2 regions of the Lysinibacillus sp. UBA6686 genome follow, and region 1 is predicted to be linked to the other one. Evidence: riboswitches for the same ligand, from Rfam matches in the RefSeq annotation. Region 1 holds a riboswitch; the other holds the start of a gene.
The links. A riboswitch is a leader RNA that binds a small molecule or an ion and turns the genes downstream of it on or off. The one in region 1 is predicted to bind thiamine pyrophosphate.
Positions count from the first base shown of each region.

Region 1 (4,263 bases):
CATATGGTGAGGGTGTAGCAAAAGCAATGGGTCTTTCTTTAGAAGGTATGGATCTTTCTAATCCATACGTGAAACAACCATCTAACGTTTAATTCTTCCATCTATTATTGATATCCAAATCCAACTTTAACTCCATGTGAGCCACACTTCACATGGAGTTTTTTATTCAACGAAAAAGGTTTGTGCCTAAATAAACACAAACCTTCATTACATTATTATTGATAAATCTGACTGCCTGCTTTCTTAAATTCCTCTGCCTTTTCCTGCATCCCTTGATGAATTGCCTCTGTCGTATTTAAATCTTTTTCTTTTGCATAATTACGAATATCCTGCGAGATTCTCATACTACAGAACTTAGGCCCACACATTGAACAGAAGTGCGCAGTTTTTGCCCCCTCTGCTGGTAATGTTTCATCATGGTATTCAACTGCACGCTCTGGATCTAAAGACAGGTTGAATTGATCGCGCCAACGGAATTCAAAACGTGCCTTTGAAAGTGCATCATCTCGCTGCTGTGCTCCAGGATGTCCCTTCGCTAAATCAGCCGCGTGTGCAGCAATTTTATACGTAATCACCCCTACACGAACGTCCTCTCGATTTGGTAAGCCCAGATGCTCTTTTGGTGTCACGTAGCATAGCATTGCCGTACCAAACCAACCTATCATTGCCGCACCAATAGCAGATGTAATATGATCATAGCCAGGTGCAATATCTGTTGTCAGTGGTCCTAAAGTATAGAACGGAGCCTCCTTGCACACCTCTAATTGCTTGTCCATATTTTCTTTAATCAAATGCATTGGCACGTGGCCTGGCCCCTCCACCATCACCTGTACATCATGCTTCCAGGCAATCTGTGTTAATTCTCCTAACGTTTCAAGCTCTGCAAACTGTGCCTCGTCATTAGCATCTGCAATCGATCCAGGACGTAAGCCATCCCCTAACGAGAAGGCAACATCATATGTTTTCATGATTTCACAGATTTCTTCAAAATGTGTATATAAAAAGTTCTCTTGATGATGATATAAGCACCATTGCGCCATAATTGAACCTCCGCGTGACACAATGCCTGTCACACGATTTGCTGTTAGTGGCACATAACGCAACAGTACGCCTGCATGAATCGTAAAGTAATCGACGCCTTGCTCTGCCTGCTCGATTAACGTATCACGATACACCTCCCATGTTAAATCCTCAGCTACACCGTTTACCTTTTCAAGTGCTTGGTAAATTGGCACTGTTCCAACTGGCACCGCAGCATTACGGATAATCCATTCACGCGTCGTATGAATGTGCTTACCAGTCGATAAATCCATTATATTATCAGCACCCCAGCGTGTTGCCCAAGTCATTTTCTCCACCTCTTCTGCAATAGAAGATGATACTGCTGAATTCCCAATATTAGCATTAATTTTCACATGGAAGCTACGTCCTATAATCATTGGCTCAGCTTCAGGATGATTAATATTAGAAGGCATAATCGCTCGCCCCGCTGCAATTTCAGCGCGAACAAATTCTGGTTCCATATTTTCACGAATCGCTACAAACTCCATTTCCGGTGTTATAATTCCCTTTCGTGCATAATGAAGCTGTGTGATATTTCTCCCCTTTTTCGCACGTATAGGTTTCCTAGATAGCTCAGGAAAAACGTTTTCTTGAATACGTGGATCATCAGCATTGCGGAAGCCATTATCCTCTGGTTTAATAGTTCGCCCTACATACTCCTCAACATCCCCTCGCTCTCTAATCCATTTACTTCGCAACGCTGGTAAGCCCCTCGTAATATCTACCTTATAGGCAGGGTTAGTATATGGACCGCTCGTATCATATACACGAACTGGAGCATTTTTCTCTTCTCCAAAGCTTCCTGTCGTTGGACTTAATGCAATTTCACGCATCGGTACCAAAATATCTGGTCTCGAACCCTCTACATAAACCTTTTTACTCCCCTCAAAGCTCGACATAATCGTAATGTTCTTTTCGCTAACTGTTGTCATGACCTACTTCTCTCCCTTATAGAAAATTCATACAAGGACCGAATCTAGCTCACCCCAACAAAAATAAAAACCGAATCCAAAAAATTTTGGATCCGGCTATGATTGTAAAAGGTATAATTATCGCATTATAAAGAGCACGCAATAATTTCTTAACTTTCCCACGCTGGTATGAGCCAGATCAGGTCCAAAGGGTCAAGAAACCTCTATGCGTTTCCCTCTCAGCCTGACTCATCAGACTCCCCTAGTCAATGCTATTAAGTTTGATGCTAGTGTAACAGATATTGCTAAGAGATGGAAGCTTCATTACTATTTTTTCCTTCAGAGTTTATATTTTTGCTTCATAAACTCTAAACGCTTTACCTGCTCCGTTAATTCATGAATCGTACTACTTAGCTGGCTCAATGTTGATTCTTGTAACTTTGATGCATCCGCTACTTCCTTTGTTTCTAACATAACAGCTTTAGATGCCTCATTCGTTTGCTCTAATGCCGTTAAGACAACGTTCGTGTTTTTAGACATTGTGTTTGTAACCTCAAAAACATTTTGTACATCTACCTCCACTACTTTTACTGCTTCAAACAAATGATCTAACTCATCACTAATGGCCATTACCAAATGGGCTCCCTCTTTAACTTCAACAGTACTATGGTCCATTTCTTTTAAAACCATTTCTGTCACGATTTTAAATTCATATATATGCTGACGAATATCTTCTGCTGACAGCTTTGTCATCTCTGCCAGCTTTTTCACCTCTTCTGCGACAATTGCAAAGCCTTTGCCATGCTCACCTGCTCTTGCTGCCTCAATCGCCGCATTTAAAGCCAATAAATTTGTTTGATCCGCAATACTTTGAATAACACCTATCATTTTTTCAATTGTACTATATCTTTCACCAAGAACATTCACATTTTTTGCCGTATGCGTTACCAAATCTGCCACGCCATTCATGCGGGCTGTAATCATTGCCGCTTCAGATTGACTGTGCTTCATAAGATTGGCTGTATTGGAGGAGCTTTTCATAACAGAAGAAACAGAGTCTGAAATCTGCATAATTCCTGCCGTCATTTCTTCAATTGTTTTAAAGGAGTGTGTCGCTAAGTCTCTTTGTCGATCCACACTCTCCTCTATTCCCCCTGCACTTTCAATCAGCTTGTTGCTTGAGTGCTGCACATTATCCCCTACCTCCTGTAAACTATCAGTGGCCTTAGATATATCTGTGCCAATCCCCGAAAGATTAAATATTATTTGATACATGGATTGCATCATCTCTTTAAATTTGCTACTAAAATCTGAAATATCATCATTCGATTCAAAGCTTATTTCATCCAATATTTGTTGAGCTTCTGCCATATTCCCATCTGTAAAAGCTATTGTTGCTCGTTTCATGATAAATATTGGCTTCAATGATTTTCGCATATACAAATACAATGTAGTCATCATAACGACACTCAATAAAATGACTATGCCTAAAAGTATAGGCAAGTACTTCGTTACAGCAGATTTTTGAATGCCGTAAATAATGGAGCTCTCAATATCTAATCCAACATATGCAACAATTTCACCATTTTCTGCTCTGACAGGAGCATAAGCAGAAATAAAATCTCCCCATCCCTCTACAGAAACAAACTCACTAAAGCCATCCTCATTATTAGAAATTGTTTTTACAACACTTTCATACGGTATATCCTCTATAATATCTCCAATTTGATAGGTTTCCTTACTATTTAAATCTCCTGCATCCACCAGCACCATCGATTGTTTACCATCAGGTGTTCCCTTGAATACATAAATATACGTTACATAATTGGTTTTCAGTATTGTCGTAAGCTCCTTCTGTAAATCAAGATACAGTGAACGGTTCTCTGGATTTTTAACTAGCTGCCCATACCTCTCTGAATCAAGCTGGTTCACGACATTTCTTGCTAGAATCATACTATTCTCTTTTAACGTCAACTCCACTATATTTTTTGTACTTTTATAGACAATAAGACCTAGAGCAACACTAAAAACAATCATAATAGCTACTAATAAGATGATAAATTTTTTCCATAACTCCATACCTTTACGCAAAGCTATGAACACCCCTTTGAATATTATTATTTAGTACCTATTTACCCTATGTATATATTTAAAATTACAATAAATTACAAAAACACTTTTATTTTCTAGTATTTTTCTTCATTTTACTTTTGGAGCATAAAAAAAAGCAATAAGCCATAAGCCTATTCCTTTTTTTACGTCATATGTTATGAAAGAAATAATAATTCTG
Region 1 is NZ_DKJS01000083.1:59,649-63,911, reverse strand. It holds gene B2R82_RS22645 (catalase) at 1-92, shown strand, start outside; gene thiC (phosphomethylpyrimidine synthase ThiC) at 216-1,994, opposite strand; TPP riboswitch at 2,133-2,247, opposite strand; gene B2R82_RS22635 (methyl-accepting chemotaxis protein) at 2,313-4,064, opposite strand; gene B2R82_RS22630 (AEC family transporter) at 4,241-4,263, opposite strand, start outside.

Region 2 (4,263 bases), on a different contig from region 1:
GGTTTGACGAAAGCCATCCATTGCTGCAATAACAATCGGAAAAAAGCATACTAGGCAAATAATGATAAGCTTGGGTAATAAACCAAAGCCAAACCAAATAATTAACAAGGGCGCTAGGACAAGTATTGGAACGTTTTGTGACATAATAAGAATGGGATAAAATAGCTCTCGAATAAATGAAAAACGATGTAGGAGCACAGCAACTGCTAGTCCACAACATATGCCAATTGTAAGTCCTAGTAAAGCTAATTGCACGGTTGCGAAGGCATGAGGCAAAAATGTTTCAAACGATCGTACCCCTTCTGCTAAAATAGCACTTGGTGCCGGCAATAACCAATGCGGGATATCTGCCAAACGCACGATTAGCTCCCATATGAATAAGAGGAAGGCGATAAAAATTATCGACCTTCCCTTTTGTATTGCCTGCTTCATCACTGGTATTTCTCCGTTAATGTATCCATAGTAATACCTGATGGCTGATATAAAATTTTCACTTGGGTAATAACATTGATAGCCCCAAGCTCTATCATTTTGTTATTCATTCGTTCTATAATTTGTAGTAACGTTGTCAGCTCCCCTTCCATCGTCGTTTCTAAAGGATGCACCTCATATTTCACGCCTGATGCATCAATAATAGCAATGGCCGCATCGACAAATGGAATCACATCTTCATATTTTTCTGTTTTCGGAATAATTTGTACACTGATTAATGAGTTTGCCATGTTACTTCGTCTCCTTTTTCGGTAAAAAGTCGTTTGTAAATGCTTGTTCTGCGTTAAATTCGCCCTCTAAAACGTTGTTACTAGTCATCCACTTCGCATAGTTTTCCCAGACAGCTAGCTTTTGCTCGCCCCATTGAGCAGCGTCATCCTGATATTTATCTGCCAGCCACTCCTGACTTTTATGCACAAGGTCTTTATCTAAATCAGGTACTGCCTCAAGTAAAACATCTGCTGCCTCACCTGGATTACTGATCGCGTATTCATAGCCCTTTGCCACGGCAGCGACAAATGCTTCAACGATCTTTGGATCATCCTTAATCATTTTTTCATTTGTAGCAAGAACGGGTGTATAATAATCCAGTTGGTCACTATAATCTGTTAAATACAGCATGTTCAGCTTTTCACCACGAAGCTCAGCTTCAATCCCAGTCCAAGCATAATAAATCCATGCAAAATCAATATCTTTTTTCATCATTGTAAAGAAATCTATATCGCCAGCATTAATAATATCTAATTTATTAATATCTGCATTTTCAGTTTGCATTAATGATTGTAGTACGGCCTGCTCTAGTGGAGCTCCCCAGCCGCCATATGTTTTACCTTCAAATTTCTTCGGTGATGTAATACCTTTGGAGGCGATTGAGGCAAAGCCAGAAGTATTATGCTGAATAATCGCCGCAATCGATACTAGAGGTACACCCTGTACACGAGCCTGTGTAATTCCCTCCTGATAGCTTACGCCAAATTGTGCCTTGCCAGATGCTACAAGCTGATCTGCTCCTGCGTCACCAGGTTGTAAGATATCAACATCTAAGCCCTGCTCTTCAAAATAACCTAATTTCTTAGCAACATATAGCCCTGTATGATTTGTATTTGGCATCCAATCAAGTACAACGGACACCTTCTTTAACGCATGCTCATCCTTTTTGGTATCCTCTTTTTCGCTACAGCCCGCTAATGTTAAAAGGGCAGCCATAAGAACCAATAACCATTTTTTCATGCTGAATCCTCCCAGTAAGTAGTGTGAAAGTGTTCATGAAGGAATGCTCTAACCAGAAGAAAGCGTATTTATGGATTATCTGCACCCAAGATATGTACATTTAACAAAAAAACGCCCAGGATTTCTCCCAGACGTTGTCAATCAATATCAAAAATTTACTTTTTTTTGAATAGATGTTCCCTACGCTGGTACGAGCCAAATCAGGTTCAAAGGGTCAGCGTCTAACGGACACAATCTCAGCTGGCAACTACCAGCCCCCCTACATTCTTTCCATATGAACTTTTCGTTGATTATTATACCCATATCTCACTGTAAATGACAAGGCTCTATTTAATATTAACGCTGTAAAAATATTTTAATTGCAGCATCTTTCGCTTCATGAATTCCATCCTCCGTGAGATACTTTTCATTTATCCCAAATACCTGTAGTGTTCCTTCCTTAGTATATCGTGGCTCAAAGAGGACTAATGAAATATCTTTAAAGTCGTAAAGCGGTGTTAATGAACCATCTTCTTTGACTTGATAGGATTTAAAGCGATATTTTTCCTCCTTCGGTATCCATTCGTAAAGAGCAAGATTATTTTGATAGGCTGTTAAAGTAAGGGCTTTTTTACCATCAAGTTTATGATAGGAGCCATCTACTAAATCAACATATCCTGTCTCTAAGCTTTCTCCAGTTCTAAAGGAAGCGTAGATTTTATGATCAGTAAGTGCCACGTCATGTATGCCATTAAAAGGGAAATCATATTGTTTTTCTTTTTCCGTTCCAACATCATAGAGCGTAAAGCGGACCGTTTCTACACCATCTTTTTTAAAGGCTTTTGGAAGGAGCAACTTATTGTCCTGATAAATTGGAGGACTTACTGCAACTCCATCAAAAGATTGTTTATTTAGTTCTACATATTGTTTTACCTCGTTTGTACGCAGATTTGTTAAGCTATAAATGGTATCACCTGTCCTTGTATCAGATATTTCTGTTAGTAGCGTATCATCTTCGAAATCCATATAATTATTTGTAGAAAAGCCTTTGATCTCTAATGTTTCTCTATTTTTTACAAACACAGAATTCCTATCATCAGCCATCCAAACAAGCCAATTTTCATTTACTAACATTTTTGAAATAGGGAATTCACTTGTTTCTTCCGCTTTTTCAATATGTGTATCAAGTGCATAGGAATAAATGGTATTGCCTTCGTAATAATAAAAGGAGTTCGTTGCATCATCAAAGATAGCTGTAGATAATGTATTAGCAGATCGACCAGGGATACTAATTTCTTCATAGGATTGCTCAGTTATTTGCGATATTGCCAATTGTTCTTTTATTTCATCTATAAAAGGATAACTTAATAAGGCCGTAAGAGCTAAAGCTGAAATTCCTACCGCTACGGGCTTCCACATATGTTTTTTTACAGGGGTTTGCTGTTGCTCTAATCTTACATGAGCAGCCTCTAAAATCTCATCTTTTTTTTGGGGAGTTAATGCTATTTGATCTGGTATTGTAGCCTTTAATCGATTACGAAAATTCATTTCCATTATAAAATCCCTCCTTTTCTAATTGGATGCCTACTCGTTTTCTCCCCCTTGCTAGCCTTGTTTTCACTGTATTAACTGAACATTGTAAGATGGATGCGATATCGGTGATAGATAGTTCATCATAGTAATAAAGCCAAAGGACCTCTCGATATTTCGTTTCTAATGTAGTAATGCTGTGAGCAATTACATCCATTTCCTCCTGCTTTAAAATTTGAGATTCCACTGAAATAGAGGCTTCCTGCTTTTTAAAAAGACTAGTTAACTCTGTTTTCCGATATGCCCAGCTTTTAAAGTAATTATGACACTCGTTGACGACCATACGGTATAAGTAAGTTTTGACACTAGAACGCCCTTCAAATTGCTCCATATGAATGTAATAGCGGATGAATACTTCCTGTACAATATCCTCTGCCCTTTCTTTATTTTTTACATATGTATAAGCTAGTCGAAGTAAGTAATGACCGTATAAATCCATAACCTCCCGTAAATGTATATCTCTTTGTTGTTTCTCCAAGCAATTCCCTCCCTTCTTCAATTTGTATAAGTTAGACAAAGCACAATGCTTGTTGGTTTCACCTTTTCATTAATTTTATATTAATGCATTATTTAGCCGGTGCTGAATAACAATTAAAGAAGGGCACTTTAAAACTAAAAAAAGTCGATTTGCATCACAGTTTTGTGGCAAATCGACTTTTATCTTTTAAAAAGGCTTCGTCAATCTAGCTTGGATTTTGTTCTTTTTTTACTGTTAATACATGTGAAATCTGTCCATCAGTTGCAATATCTACCTTGAATGAGCCATTTGAATGACGATCTGCTCGCGTTAATGCTTGTACATCAATAACCTCTTGCACACCTTTTTCAGTTTCTATGATAACATGCTCCTCATCTGTAGCTTTGACTACTGCAACAATACGATGAGGGTTTGCTTTTAATTCTGTTAACACCTTTAAGCCCCGTTTTGCGCGACTTGCCATCTCAACTTCAGCTACATTCATTTTCTTCACA
Region 2 is NZ_DKJS01000046.1:32,087-36,349, forward strand. It holds gene B2R82_RS12265 (ABC transporter permease) at 1-432, opposite strand, end outside; gene B2R82_RS12270 (thiamine-binding protein) at 432-722, opposite strand; gene B2R82_RS12275 (ABC transporter substrate-binding protein) at 724-1,722, opposite strand; TPP riboswitch at 1,883-1,993, opposite strand; gene B2R82_RS12280 (hypothetical protein) at 2,059-3,255, opposite strand; gene B2R82_RS12285 (sigma-70 family RNA polymerase sigma factor) at 3,236-3,769, opposite strand; gene parC (DNA topoisomerase IV subunit A) at 3,975-4,263, opposite strand, start outside.
Region 2: linked by a shared signal. The riboswitch ahead of B2R82_RS12275 (ABC transporter substrate-binding protein) and the one ahead of thiC (phosphomethylpyrimidine synthase ThiC) in region 1 are both predicted to bind thiamine pyrophosphate.